One region of the Marinobacter psychrophilus genome, then DNA from elsewhere that is predicted to be linked to it. Evidence: predicted binding sites of a transcription regulator. Region 1 holds the regulator's gene; each other region holds the start of a gene.
The links. The regulator LexA, encoded in region 1, represses DNA repair genes until DNA is damaged. The targets are predictions, from matches to a motif close to CTGTNTNNNNANACAG.
Positions count from the first base shown of each region.

Region 1 (5,014 bases):
GTGGAAAACCTGGGCACGGTATAGCGAATCAATAAATTTGGTGTAACCAAATGGCCACGCCAGGCGCGCAATAATTCGCCCAAGCTGCTCTTCATTCAGACCGGAAAAATCAGAGCCACCAATACACAGCACGGGGATACAGGGAGACCATTGGCATACGGCTCTGATCGTGGCTTCGGCGTTGGCATCGTCGCCTTGCACAATAACCACAGAGACCGCCTCTGCGTCTTTGTCCGCGGCGCCTAACAACACTTCGCGTGCCTTACTGCCCGTCAACCAGCTTTCTTCGCCGAGAAACTCGAGAATGGTCGTAATATCGCGGCAGCGATCGGCAGCATCACTGAACACCAGCACTGTGTTGGATTTCAACATTCCAGGCGATCTCTTGTCGGTTTTGAGCAACATTTAAGACCTTAACTGCCTCGGAGTCAATTTAATGACGCCAAACCCTAAAAATCTTGCTGATACGCGCCAGCGATCTGGCGCTGCCCGCAATCTGGCTGAATAGCTACTGCCCTATCTGGCTCAGGGCGGAGACGAAGACACTTTACCGTAGGCTTTGGCTGCGCTGCTATTACGGTTAACTTCTTTCAATTCGAGCTGTGCGGCAGCCTTGGCCCGGTGGGCAGAGCCGTCAGCAGCGTCGACAAACTGCTGCACCTTCTGTAATTGGCTGCGCACGATTTCAGCTGGCAATTGCCCTTGTTCCAACGCTTCAAGCAGGGGCTCGATAGCGGGCTTTATCTCTGGGCTCAGGCGACTGATTAGCTCCCAGTTCTGATCTTTCAAAGCCTGCTGCATGTGCTCAAGCAGCTGGTCTAGATGTACCATTGCAGGATGGTCTGCGGCCATTGTTCATTGCTCCTGTTCAATGATCTACAAACGGGTGCGAAACCCAGTGTGCTAACAATTGATCATGTTACACCTTAGCGACGCACAACAGCACAACCTAAGGCAACCGCGGTGAGTCACCACGGCCTAACCCCGGCAAACATCTCAGGTATTTGTTGTTTGATTTGGACGGACATTTCAACGCACAGCTACGATTTTTTCGGCGGCATTCGATTGTTCAGGCAAACTTCTCAAAACTGCAGTAGACAGCGGGCACCACAGCTTTGAAACTGTTATGGTACGCTGATTAAGTCTCGTTTCAGCGGATTCTGGTGCGCGTGAATTTCACAGCGTCCATTACGCTCATATTAATCGCAACAACAGCAGTCTCGAGGGTATATGGCAGCAGCGTGGCATTCCCATCTTGCCGGTAAACTGGCACTGGCGCAGACATTGTTACGACTTGCTGTTAACAGCAATCAACCCTTACAGCAGGAAGCCTGCAAGCAAGGTGTCATTGAGCTCATGCTGCGATCGCGAAGGCTCCTGCTATATACCCTCGCAGAGTGCTATCAGCAACGTAAAGGGCAACCCCAGAACATTGACCAACTGGGCAAACTGATCGGAGCCGATGCGCCGGAAGTTCAGCAACTTCTGGCACTGCAAGCTAACGCTGACAGTTGGTGGAACCATCTGGAGCAACTTGGAGACGCGCAGAACCGACCACCTGCGGCAAAAAAAACCATCAGCAACGACAATATTATTGCCGTCACTGCGGCCGTTGGCGCAGACCGTTCGCTCTCATCAGTTCAAGCCAGCCTAAACGCAATAAAGCAATTTTCAGCCGATGTGGAAGCAAGACACAGCGAGTGGTGAGACATCCCCGCGTACACTTTTCCGTTGGCGAACATAAAGGTTTGGATCATGTCACCATCGTTTTTTGAAATTATTCAACTCAGCAATGGCGACTACGCTTTGCGCCGCGTTGACGACGACGGCGCGCCATTGGTGCGTATCAGTTTTTCCGAAGAAGCCAAAGACATGATGGACGACCGCCAGATGCAAGTGGCCAAAGCCATGATTGCCGCAGGCATTGACGCAGCGGGCGATAGCGCCCAGGACTTGGACGAGGATATCACCGACAGCGGCAGCGACGCTGAGTGGTTTGATGCGCCCCACAGCCCAACGCTGCACTAACGCTGCACTAACGCTGCACTAACGCTAACGTAGAACTCTGGTAGCGCTGGCGCACTACTTTTTACTAACGCTGACGCAAAACGACGCCGTGGCTATTGCCCGCGGCGGATGCCGCCTGGAGTGCCTCGAAACACGCTTTGTTCAGTTTTTCGGTCCACAACACCACCGCATGACATGTGCCCACGCTGAGGGCTCGCTCCGCCAACTTGAGCGCCGGATGCTCGGCGCTGGAACGCAAAACCAGCAGCTCACCCGCAATAATGCCGTGCATTTTTTGCCATTTGCTGACCAGCTCTTGAGGTGGGTCAATCCATGCCAACCAGCGCTTTTCTTGGTTCAGCTGGGTCAGCATTGGCAGTAACAGTTGAAAATTTTCCACCTGGCCTTGGGGCAAGATAATTTCAGTGACGTTACCAACCAACACCGGGGCTGGCAGGGGTTGAACTCGCACAGGCTGCGCCTGCTCTGCCACTCGCGCTGCGATCTGTTGCTGATATGCAAGATTGCCGTTAAAGCTCAGTTGTTCCATGATTCCCCGCCCTTCTTTGTGTCGGTTTACTATCGCTACGGATCAGTGCAGGTCTGAGCGGCGGATAACACCAACGCCCAACCCTTCAATGAACAGATCCTGCTCGGTCAGATCCACTTCAATCGGTGCGAAGTCTTCGTTTTCCGCCACCAGATACACTTTGTTACCTTCTTTACGAAAGCGCTTCACAGTCACTTCATCACCTACCCTGGCCACCACAATCTGGCCGTTGTGAACGTCCTGAGTGCTGTGCACTGCCAGCAAGTCACCGTCTAGAATGCCGATATTTTTCATGCTCATACCACGCACTCGCAGCAGGTAATTCGCCGCCGGCGAAAAAAAACCGGGCTTTAACGTGCAGTGGTCTTCCACGTGTTCCTGAGCCAAAATCGGACTACCAGCTGCCACTTGGCCAATCACCGGCAAACCCAGATCCTGCTCGCTTTCTGGCAGGCGAATACCGCGGCTGGCGCCGGGCACCATTTCAATAGCGCCTTTGCGTGCCAAGGCCCGCAAATGCTCTTCTGCCGCATTGGCGGAGCGAAAACCCAGCTCAGCTGCAATTTCGGCGCGGGTGGGCGGATACCCGGTTTCATCCAGGTAACGGCGGACAATATCCAGCACTTGGGACTGCCTGGCAGTGAGTTTCATATTCGGGGTCCGCTGCGTCATAAAATACCCTGTTTGTTTATACAGTGATTTGACTATATACAGTGTTTTATCCAGTGTAAACCCCGTTTATGGCATTTTCCCCACTTGCTCGATTACCAGACTCAGGCACCTGATATGCTATGGTGATTCCGTCGTTACAGGCCGCGCTTGCAGCGCTGGAAACTGATTTAAGGATGTAATAATGACGCAAAAGAACGTCTGCAAAGCGCCCTCAGTAACCCACACTGCCAGCGGAGCAGAACGCCGGGTTGGTGTAGAAATCGAGCTTTCGGGTTTAAGCTATGAAGCGCTGGTGCACGAAGTCGCCAATCTGCTGAACGGCGCGCCGCAAATTCGGTCGCGCTACGTAACCGCAATAGACACGGCACTGGGCGAGTTCGTGATCGAACTGGACTCTGATCCCATTAAAGATCTGGACCTGACCGGGGCCGGCGTGCCGGAAAGCCTGCACGAGCTTGGTGGGCAGGCTATGGACGTAATCGACGCCGCGGCCGAGCGTATCGTGCCGCTGGAAATTGTCGGGCCGCCCATCGGTTTTTCTCAGGTGGAAGAGGTTGAGCGGCTGGTCAAAGAACTGCGGCAACTTGGCGCACTGGGCAGCCGCGATTCCATTTATTATGCCTTCGGACTGCAACTGAACCCGGAACTGCCAGATTTACAGGCGCCCACCATTACCCGATATTTACAGGCGTTTGCAGGCTTGTACGAGTGGCTGAAAAAGCGCCACCAACTGGATATCAGCCGGCGTTTTACACCCTATATAGAGCCCTGGGCGCCTCACTACACAGAACTGCTCATGAAAGATGACTACGCGCCATCTTTGGAACAGCTAATGGAAAACTACCTGCAACATAACCCTACCCGAAACCGGGCACTGGACCTGCTGCCGCTGTTTGCCCATCTGGATGCACCGTTGCTGGCCCGGTACGTAGAAGACTCACGCATCAAAAAACGGCCCACCCTGCATTACCGGCTACCGGATTGCGACGTCGACAACCCGCAATGGAATTTCTCTTCGGTATGGAATGATTGGGTAATACTGGACGACATTGCCAACAACAGCGAAGACCTCGCGCAGCTTCGGGCTCATTTTCGCGATTTCGGCACTATCAGCTTGCACAATCTGACCCACAGCAAAGCGGAGACTATTCACCACTGGATCGAACACAAAGGCTATGTCTGAATCGATATCTGAACGAATGAAAGAAGAATCTCCGCCCGGGCTGACCATTGGCATCAGTGGCCCGCGCCGACGCGGACCGGCCCAGCGGCTGATTGCCCTGGCGCTGCGCATGCACGGTGCGCGCACCCATTACATACGCCCCGGAGGCAGGGTGAACGTGAGCCTACTGGACGGCCTAGTGCTTTCCGGCGGCAGTCACGTGCAACCGTCGCTATATAGCCAGTACCCCATGGTAACGGCAGATTACGATAAGCGCCGTGATGAAACCGATCAGCGCCTGCTGGTAGAAGCGGAAACCCTGAACCTGCCGGTGCTGGGAATATGCCGCGGCGCACAGTTGATTAATGTGTATCGCGGCGGTTCGCTGTGCCAGAACGTGACCCCACTGCGGCAGAACACCCGCCATCGCCCGCTGCTGTTGCCCCTGCAAACCGTGAAGGTGGTGGACAACACCCGCCTGAGCCAGATCATGCGGTTGCCGGTTATCGGTGCAAATCGTATTCACAGCCAAACCATAAAAAAACTGGGGCAAGACCTGCGGGTCGTGGCGGTGGATAACGATCTGTTCGTGCAGGCCATCGAAAATACCCGTGGCCAATGGC
Region 1 covers NZ_CP011494.1:1,154,926-1,159,939, reverse strand. Annotated here, with positions in the region: gene ABA45_RS05130 (sigma-54 dependent transcriptional regulator) at 1-372, opposite strand, end outside; gene ABA45_RS05125 (hypothetical protein) at 526-852, opposite strand; gene ABA45_RS05120 (DUF6586 family protein) at 1,231-1,707, shown strand; gene ABA45_RS05115 (hypothetical protein) at 1,756-2,028, shown strand; gene ABA45_RS05110 (cell division inhibitor SulA) at 2,093-2,557, opposite strand; gene lexA (transcriptional repressor LexA) at 2,600-3,208, opposite strand; gene ABA45_RS05100 (amidoligase family protein) at 3,411-4,412, shown strand; gene ABA45_RS05095 (gamma-glutamyl-gamma-aminobutyrate hydrolase family protein) at 4,405-5,014, shown strand, end outside.

Region 2 (5,014 bases), 1.5 Mb from region 1:
TTTCGAGATTATTGACAATTTCTTCGAACTTTTCGCGTTGAGCGTCCGTCAGGGCCTTAAACGACTCGGCGGTATGAGCCTCATCACCACTCATAGCCACTAGCCGATAACCGCCCGGGGTGCTTATGGTCAAGCTGACTTTTTGACGCTTGGCCTGCTTCGCGACTTTTTCCAGCTCACCATCCTGAAGCGCGGTGTAATCGCTTTTCAACTTTTCAGCACGTTCCAAAAAACCATCGCTATCGAAGGTTTGCGGAATCACCTTCACCAGCCGGCTCATCAGTTTTTCCATATCGCGTTTTAGCTGCGTGCCCTGACCGGCCGGCAGTTTCAGCAGCTTTGGCACCCGCGGCTCTTCAAAGTCGGCCACGTAGCACCAATCGTGGGATTTCAGATTGGTGTCTTTATGGTGTTCCAGGTACCGCAGCATCATGGTGCGCTTACCCAGGCCATTGATACCGACCGCATACACGTTGTAACCACCGTGCGGCATAGCCAGCGCAAATCGCACCGCTTCCTGAGCACGATTCTGACCCACAATTTCAGCCAGGGGCTCTAGCTGGCGGGTGCTTTTAAATGGCAAATCTTTCAGAACACAGGCTTTATAGAGCTGATGCGAAGGCAATGACTTCAAGGTTTAATCCTGTAACAGTCGGAATACAAAGATGACTTACTGCACACGGCGGCAAGTCTGATTAAATAGTAGAGCTATTGTACATTTTTTAGAGGCGAGGGGCTGTTGCAAGCCGTTTAGATCAGACCGTTATCGAGACTGGCCGCAATGTACAATCCCAACTCTTCGCACTGCTGTTCAAACTCATCGGCGTAATTGCCGCGGCACAGCAGAGGCTCTTGCACCAGTTTCCAGCGCAGGCCGATGGTAATGCTGTCAATCGCACGGCGGGTGCCAGTACCATCATGGCCGGCCCTTATATAAAAGGTAAATGGCAAGCCTTGGGTTTTTTCCAAGCACGGATAATAACAGCGATCGAAAAAATCTTTCAACGCGCCGCTCATGTAACCCAGATTTTCGGTGGTGCCGAGAATAATAGCGTCGCAAGCCAGAACATCTTCGGGGCCAGCATCCAGCGGAGCAAGAACCGTTACATTAACGTTTTCAATATCGTTATGGTTAGCACCAGCGGCGACTGCGTTGCGCAATTTGAGGGTATTTGGCGAGGGAGCGTGGGCAACAATCAATAGCTGTTTGGCGCAGGGCTGTCCGACTTCTGACGTTTCAGAGTCTGAACCTTTAGAGTCTGACTTTTTAGAGCCTGGCATAGCCGGCCTCACATTTAGTGCTTGCCAGCGCACTGCATCAACAGTGCGCTGGCAAACTAACGGTCTTACAGTAGTTCGTCGCTAGCTGCTGCAGGCGCCACTGCAGCAGCCTTTCCTGCATTTTTCCCTGCATTCTTTCCTGCGTCTTTCCCCGCATCTTTCCCCGCGTCTTTTGCCGCGTCTTTTTTCTCTGGCTTGGGCATCAGCTTGTCGCGCACTTTGGTTTCAATTTCTTTCGCCATTTCCAGGTTTTCTTCTAGAAATTTGCAAGCATTGGCTTTGCCTTGGCCAATTTTATCACCGTTGTAGGCGTACCAGGCGCCAGCCTTATCTACAAAGCCTTCCTTTACACCCATGTCCACCACTTCGGCCATGCGGTAAATGCCCTTGCCGTACAAAATCTGGAATTCGGCCTGGCGGAACGGCGGTGCCACTTTGTTTTTAACCACTTTCACCCGGGTTTCGTTACCGGTGACTTCGTCGCCGTCTTTCACTGCGCCAATGCGACGGATATCCAGACGCACAGAGGCATAGAATTTCAACGCGTTGCCGCCGGTAGTAGTTTCGGGACTGCCGAACATCACACCTATTTTCATGCGAATCTGGTTGATAAAAATCAGCAGGACGTTGGCATTCTTGACGTTGCCATTCAGTTTGCGCAGAGCCTGTGACATCAGGCGGGCCTGAAGACCAACATGAGAGTCACCCATTTCGCCTTCAATTTCAGCTTTTGGCGTCAATGCGGCAACGGAGTCCACAATGATGACATCCACCGCGTTGGAGCGCACCAGCATGTCGCAGATTTCTAACGCCTGCTCACCGGTGTCGGGCTGGGAGACCAGCAGCTCATCAACGTTCACGCCCAGCTTTTCAGCATATTGAGGATCAAGGGCGTGCTCAGCATCAACAAAAGCACACGTTTTGCCCTGCTTCTGGGCTTCGGCAATAACCTGCAAAGTCAGCGTAGTTTTACCAGAGCTTTCAGGGCCGTAGATTTCACAAACCCGGCCATAAGGCAGGCCACCAATGCCAAGAGCAACGTCCAGACCAAGAGAACCGGTAGAAACGGACGGGATTGCCTCGCGGGGGTGGTCGCCCATCTTCATGATGGCGCCTTTACCAAACTGGCGTTCAATCTGGGTCAGAGCGGCGGATAAAGCTTTCTTGCGGTTGTCATCCATAGGTACGAACCTTCTTCAAAATGGTACGTTAGAATAATAGGCTGATAAGGTGCGCCGGTAATATGATGCGCCAAACTAAACTTGGGAACTGGTTGCCCCGGAAAATCACTGTATATTTAACCAGCATTAAACCACATTAGACAAAGCAGACCAACCCTTGTGTGGGGGATTTTTTAACCATTGCGGGTCAGATATCACTCGATAAGAAACGGCGCACACTTTCAATCGCAAAGATCACAGCCTGGCGCCGCACCTGGTCGCGATCGCCGTCAAAATACTTCAAACCGGTGCTGATATTTTCAGCGCTGCCCCAGGCGAACCACACCGCTCCTACCGGCTTGGCGTCGCTGCCACCGCCCGGCCCGGCAACGCCGCTTATTGAAATGGCGACGCTTGCACCCGACGCTCGCAGCGCTCCGGCGACCATCTGCCGCACCACCGGCTCGCTCACCGCGCCGTGTTCCGCCAGCGTCTGCTCACTGACACCCAGCAACGCGTGTTTAGCGTGGTTGCTGTAGGTAACCAGCCCACCCGTGACGTAAGCCGAAGATCCAGCTTGGTCGGTCATGGCCTTTGCCACCCAGCCGCCGGTGCAGCTTTCTGCAGTCACCAGCATGGCGCCGGCGCGGGTTAATACGCTTCCCAGCTCTATCGCCTGCTGGCGGATGTCTTCATCAGTGATCTCAGGCATGGTGACCTCATTTATAATCCACGTTTCATCCTGCGGTGTAATTTTCTACAATCCACCGCCCGTTCCTCAAAACAGCCATCGCGGATGTCCCATGTCAGCAGCACACACCGAAAGCTCAAAAATCACGCCCATGATGCAGCAATACCTGAAAATAAAGGGCCAACATCCCAACGAGCTGGTGTTCTACCGCATGGGAGATTTTTACGAGCTGTTTTATGACGACGCTAAAAAAGCCTCGGAACTGATGGATATCACCCTGACCGCCCGCGGCCAATCGGGGGGAAATCCGATCCCCATGGCGGGCATTCCGTACCATGCGGCTGAGGGTTACATTGCCCGCCTGGTGCGTGCAGGTCAATCTATTGCAATTTGTGAACAGATGGGTGATCCGGCCACCAGCAAAGGCCCTGTCGATCGCCAAGTGGTGCGCATTGTCACCCCCGGCACCCTGAGCGACGACGCTTACTTGGAAGACCGCCGTGACAACCTGCTGGTGGCGATTTATCACCATAAGCAGCACTTCGGTTTTTCCTCTCTGGATATTTCCAGTGGCCGCTTCGCAGTGTCAGAGCTGGACAGCCCTGAGGCCTTGCAAGGCGAACTGCAACGGCTGCGTCCGGCGGAGATTTTGATCAGCGAAGACTTTCCTTTTACCGATTTACTGGAAGGCTTTACCGGCATTCGTCGCCAGGGGCCCTGGCTGTTCGAACCCGACACCGCGCGACGGGTGATTACCCAGCAATTGCAGGTGCGCGACCTGACCGGTTTTGGCTGTGAAGATATGCACTTAGCCGTGTGCGCCGCCGGTTGCCTGCTGCAATACGCACGGGAAACCCAGCGCACCGCCCTGCCCCACATTCGCAAACTCAGCCGCGAACGCCGCGAAGACGCTGTCATTATGGACGCTGCCAGCCGTCGCAACCTGGAAATTGACACCAACCTTATGGGAGGCACCCAGTACACTTTGGCCTGGGTAATGGACCGCACTGCCACAGCCATGGGTGGGCGGCAGCTGAGGCGTTGGTTGAACCGTCCGCTACGCGATGTGGCGATGGTCCGTCAGCGCCAGCAGGCGGTCAGCGCACTATTGAAAGATTTTGACTATGAACCGATTCACAACCAGCTGAAATCCATCGGCGATATAGAACGCATTCTGGCGCGCGTGGCGCTGCGTTCGGCACGGCCCCGTGACCTGGCGCGGCTGCGGGATGCGTTTGCCGTGTTACCCGATTTGCAAAAATCTATGGCTGCGGTTGATTCCACCCACGTCAGCGAGCTTGCCACGGCTGTTGGCGAATATCCGCAGTTAGCGGATTTGCTGGGCCGGGCAATCATCGATAACCCACCGGTAGTGATTCGTGAAGGCGGGGTAATTGCAGACGGGTTTGACGCCGAACTGGACGACTTGCGCAACATCAGCGAAAACGCTGGCCAGTATCTGTTGGACGTAGAAACACGCGAAAAACAGCGTACTGGCATCAGCACCCTAAAAGTGGGCTACAACAGGGTACATGGCTATTACATTGAAATCAGCCGCTTACAATCGGCCCAGGCGCCTGCGGATTATATTCGCCGGCAAACCCTGAAAAACGCCGAGCGTTTTATTACCCCGGAACTAAAAGAGTTTGAAGACAAGGCTCTAAGCGCCAAAAGTCGTGCCTTGGCTCGGGAAAAAGCCCTGTGGGATGGGGTTCTGGAGACGGTCGCGGCAGAACTTGCACCGCTGCAAGATGCCGCTCAAGCGCTGGCCGAGCTGGACGTGCTAAGCAACTTTGCCGAGCGCGCCTCCAGTTTGCGCCTTTGTGCACCGCAGTTCAGCGATGAACCCGGCCTGCAGATTGAGGAAGGCCGGCACCCGGTG
Region 2 covers NZ_CP011494.1:2,666,688-2,671,701, forward strand. Annotated here, with positions in the region: gene ABA45_RS11980 (Lon protease family protein) at 1-634, opposite strand, end outside; gene ABA45_RS11985 (flavodoxin family protein) at 751-1,281, opposite strand; gene recA (recombinase RecA) at 1,347-2,462, opposite strand; gene ABA45_RS11995 (nicotinamide-nucleotide amidohydrolase family protein) at 2,650-3,153, opposite strand; gene mutS (DNA mismatch repair protein MutS) at 3,245-5,014, shown strand, end outside.
Region 2: a site for LexA is predicted at 2,571-2,586, ahead of recA (recombinase RecA). Genes of this name have one in related genera too.

Region 3 (5,014 bases), 440 kb from region 1:
GGGGCGCAGGTAACGCTCACCGTTTTGAAACAGACAATGGCCGGCGTTCTCCAGATTGGTGTGGTTGCGCAGGGCGGTGAGTACATCCTGCAGAGGCTGCCGCTTGCGGCAATGCATATGCACGTCACCACTGGCCGTAATGGGGCAGTGTAGCTCTGTGGCCAGCCAGCGAATGCGGGCCAGCTGTTGTTCTTCACCGGATTCCAGAGTGCGAGAGGCCGCTAGCCACAGCCGTCGGTCAAACAATCGTAGCAGCCATTCACCCGCCGCTAGCGCTTGCTGGCTGTTGGCGCTGGCCAATGTTGGCGGTAACCATAAGCACAGGCAATCGTCCAGAGAATGTACTTCCAGGTCTCGGTAATACAGCTGGTACTGGCCCTTTTCTGCTCGCCGTCGGGCGCTGGTGATCAGCTGGCACAGTTGACCATAGCCTTTGCGGGTTCGGGCCAGAAGTATAAAGTGCGGGGTGCAGGCCCCGGGTGGTGCGTCGCTCAATTCAAACCAGCTGCCGGTAATGAGTTTCACAGGGCTGTTTTTAAGCGCCGCCCAGGCGCGGGGAATGCCAGCCACCGAGCAGGCATCGGTAATGGCGAGGGCGCTATAACCCAGACCTGCGGCTTGTTCTGCCAGTTCATGGGGATGCGAGGCGCCGGTCAGAAAACTGAAGTTGCTGAAGCAGTGCAGCTCGGCGTAGCTTTCAGGGTTCTCGTGATTTTCATCACTTTTACAGCTTTCAGACTGCATCAGCCAAACCACCCGTGTATGTGCCAGGCTTGACTAGCATCCCGAAATACCCAAGCCAACTGGCCGCTGGGTAATTGGGCGATGTAATAATCCCGCTGTATCCTTTGGCCATCCCACCAGCCGCCACTGATGCGTTCCGGGCCGGAAAACCAGGCCTGCGGCTTAGTGTGTAACGGCTGAGGTTTATGCATTAGCCACAGCGGGCGGCAAGGTAACGGGTTCTCTGCGGTGCTGGCTTTGCGCTGTTTGCGTTGTACATCGGCACTGGCCCAGGCCTGTTCAGGGCGGTGATCAGCGTGTGGCGCCAGCTGTTGCAACGCGCCGTCGCCCAGCCGGGCCTGCAGGCGGCTGATCAGCGTGTGCCAGGCTTCGTTCATATCTTGGGTTTCGCCCAACAAATCCTGTCCGCTGGCGGCTTCACGCCCAATAAAGCGTTTTACCAGCAATACCAGTGACACCACCGGAGCTTGCAAAGGCTGTTGTTCAAAGCGTAGGCGAATCAAATCCAGAAAAGCCTCCGCCCGATGCTCCGGGCTTGATGTGCGTATGTGCAGGTGGGTGGGTTCTGTGTAGCGATAGCACAACAACACATTCAGACTGTCGGTTTCTTGCTGGCGCCAGCACAGGTCTTCTTCCAGCTCGCTCAATATGCGTTGCAGTGGAAATAGCAGCCCTTGGGAATGTTCGATGTCTTCGACAAAATCCGCTTGCTGGCGAAATCGGTGCGGAGGCTGCCAAGGCATTTGTGGGTCTGGCCTTGTACCTTGTATTTTTTGGCTATGAGCCAGAATTTTTGGGCCCAACCGCCGCGCCAATTCGGCTGCGGGCAGGGCGAATAGGTTGCCCAGTGTGTTCAGGCCCAATCGCTGCAAGCGGGAGCAGGCCTGAGTATCAAATTCTGCCTCTGCCAGCGGTAACTGTTCCAGCAGGCGAAGCATGTGGCCCCGGTCGGCGCTGCATTCACCTTTGCCGGTGCGGGCAATCAGGCGTGCCGCCAGTGGGGTGAGGCCAATGCCCAGCCAGGCCGTTAGGTGGCGTTCATTCAGGCCTTGCTCCACGGTTTCCCACACCGCCGGTAAACCGCCGTACAGTTTTTGCAGGCTGCCGATTTCAGCCAGCAGGCCATCTGGCGGCACCAGGGTAACGTGTGCGGCACAGCGGTATAGCCAGCGAGCCTGATCTTGCAGCACCCGGGCTTCTTGCTGCGGATCGGTACGAACCATCGTCAGACCTGCCACCAGACTAAGGGCGGTTTTCAGCCGCATACCCGGCTGCACGCCTTGGCTGCTGGCCTGTGTACAGGCCTGGAGCACCTTTTGACCAGAGGCGTCAACAATCACCAACGCAGCGTCCTGTTTTCGGGACCGGCGTATATGGTCCAGCAATAATTGAGGAAAATGCAGGTGTAACCACAGCATAAAGGGTTACCGGGCCGACTTGGGCCAGGGGCCCTTAACCACGCGGCTGGTTTCGGCTGTAGCCAGGCCAGCTCGCTGTGGCAACGGCAGTTCACAGTGCTGGCCCGGCCAGCTGCCGCGACGTTTGAGTATTTGCACGTGCAGGCATTGATTAGCGTCTGGCTGCAACTTAAGGCGCAGAGCCGCAGGCGAATTTTGCGCGGCATGGCAGCGTTCACGAAACAATACGCACACGTTGCTGCCGGCTTCAGCGGCCAGTTGCAAGCGCCGCACGTCGCGTAACGCCAGCTTGCCGGGCCAGGCCATAACCAGCCCTGTGACCGGTGAACGCAGGCAGTTTTCCAAGGTCCATAAAAAATCGCCGCTGTTTTTTGTGTGAATGATCACCACTTGGTCAAGGTTAACACCTTCACGCACCAGCGCCGGGGCATAGGGAATGTGCGGCGGGTTCAGCCAGAATACGGTTTTTCCGCTGTGTGTCAGGCGCTGCATCAGTGGCAGCAGTAAATGCAGCTCGCCAATACCGGGTGTGTCCAGCAAGCATTCACTGAGTGCCCCCCGCGGCCAGCCCAGCCCACCTAGCTGGTTATCCAGTGCTTGGTAACCAGTAGATTCTGCCGGTTGACGAGTGTGCGCAGGCTGATGGCCCTGCCAGATACGTGCGCTTTGCTTCAGAGCGGATAGAAGTTCATTCATGGCTAAATCTCAAAGTACTGTTTAAATATACAGTATTCCGAACAGGTCCGGATTTCAACCGTCAGGATTAAGAATTCGAATGACGGGGTCTTCGTTTACAGTGGTAGTCTTAGCGTAAAACGCAAACTGGAAAGGAAATTTTATGGCAGTGATTGCAGGTGTCGACCTTGCCTGGCAGGGCAATCGCAACCCTACGGCTATTGCGGTAGGGAACGTTGCCGATGGCGCTATAGCCGTGACTGGCGTGTTTGAAAACCTTCACGGTTTTGATGCCGTTGCCAGTGCCCTGGACTCTATCGACAGTCTTCACGGCGTGGCGATAGACGGCCCACTCATCATTCGTAACCAGAGCGGACAGCGGCCCTGTGAGCGCGGTGTCGCGGTGGCTTATGGTGCGCGAAAGGCATCCTGCCACGCGTGTAATCTGACGCTGTTTCCCGCTTCCAACGGCGTGTTGCTAGGAGACCATTTGCACGCAGCCGGCTTCGGCCATGTAGCTGCACCCGGTCAAAAGTGGCAGCTGGAGTGTTATCCCCACCCTGCATTGATCGAAATATTTCAGCTTCCTGAGCGGCTGTTTTATAAAAAAGGCCAGGTAGCGGATAAGCGCCAGGGCCAGGCCCGGCTTGCACGTTTACTGCTTAGCCTGGCGCAGTCCGAAAGAATGACGTTGATCATAGGCCCATTATTTTTACCCTATTTGGATCCGCAGCGTATTCAGTCTTTGCGTGGTGCAGGTCTGAAGCACAACGAAGACGTATTGGATGCGATTGTTTGCCTGTATATTGCGGCTTTGTACCAGGCTGGGAACAGTGAACGGGTATTCGGCTGCACGGAACAGGGCTATATCTACGTGCCCCAGGGCGCATGCTGAATAAAGAGGCTTTATGAACGAATTGACCGAAACCATAATTGAATGCCCCTACTGTGGTGAATCTGTTGAGGTGTTGATTAACCCCGAAGACGCGCAGCAGTCATACATCGAAGATTGTCAGGTGTGCTGTAAGCCGATCACCTTTGTGGTGACAGAGGCAAACAACGGTGACTTGTCGGTGGCCGTGTACAGCGAGAACGACACTTATTAAGCTCTAAGGTGTGCGGTCAGTCATGCTAAACGGAGGCCGGCAATGATTGACGTTGGGTGCGTCCTCGCCGATAGTCGGTTTCGAAAGTCATTCACGTTAACCGGTACCTGCTGATGATAGACGACGATACATTGACCGCACTGAAAACCGCTTTTACCTTTATGCCACAGCCGGTAGAAGTAAACCGCTACGATTACGGTGACGATGCCGAGCGGGTGCTGGCGCAGGTCAATTTTGTGCGTGAAGTGCTGGCTCATCACGGTATAGACCCGGAAGAAGTGGCTGGTGACATCAATCCTGAATCGTCGCCAAATTCCTGCTACTAGGTTGGCTGGGGCTTAATCGACGCAAGCTTGGCGGCCGGTGATTTGTCACTGGCAATACCCGTATATAAGCGCCGAGTCGAATTAGCTGCGAATGTACTGGCAAATGGCTATTGGTTTTTGTACCCGATAGTTGTCCAATACATTCTTTGCTGGCAATACACACAGACTGCGCAATAACCGGGTGATATAAACACGCATGTTTCATGAGCTGAGTTTGGGCGGAATGCTGTTCAGCCCTTTGGTTGTGCTGGGGCCATTGGCATTTTTGATGACCATGGTCACTCGCTGGGTGCTGCATCGGCTGCACTGGCGGCGCTATATCTGGAAAGATGCCTGGTTCGATGTGGGCATTTTTGTGTGTTATCTGGCGCTGACTATTTACTGGATGGGAGACTGAAGCCGGCTCATGGGAAAATTATTGCGTGTTGGGGTTACTTTGCTGGTGGTTGTTGCGGCCATATTGGCCGGCAACTGGATATGGAATCACTATTTGCATTCGCCCTGGACCCGCGATGGCCGTATTCGCGCAGATGTCATTACCGTAGCGCCCGACGTATCCGGCTGGGTAACTCGCCTTGAAGTAAGCAACAACCAACCGGTTAACAAAGGTGACTTGCTGTTTGTGATTGATGAATCCCGCTATCAGGCAAAAATTGCCGAAGCTGGCGCTTACCTGGCGCAAAAACTCAGTGCTTGGGAGTTGGCCCAGCATCAGTATCAGCGCCACGAAGGCTTGAATGGCCGC
Region 3 covers NZ_CP011494.1:1,599,615-1,604,628, forward strand. Annotated here, with positions in the region: gene ABA45_RS07105 (error-prone DNA polymerase) at 1-744, opposite strand, end outside; gene ABA45_RS07110 (Y-family DNA polymerase) at 744-2,162, opposite strand; gene imuA (translesion DNA synthesis-associated protein ImuA) at 2,169-2,858, opposite strand; gene ABA45_RS07120 (DUF429 domain-containing protein) at 3,001-3,732, shown strand; gene ABA45_RS07125 (CPXCG motif-containing cysteine-rich protein) at 3,746-3,943, shown strand; gene ABA45_RS07130 (hypothetical protein) at 4,057-4,269, shown strand; gene ABA45_RS07135 (DUF1656 domain-containing protein) at 4,466-4,666, shown strand; gene ABA45_RS07140 (efflux RND transporter periplasmic adaptor subunit) at 4,676-5,014, shown strand, end outside.
Region 3: a site for LexA is predicted at 2,876-2,891, ahead of imuA (translesion DNA synthesis-associated protein ImuA). Genes of this name have one in related genera too.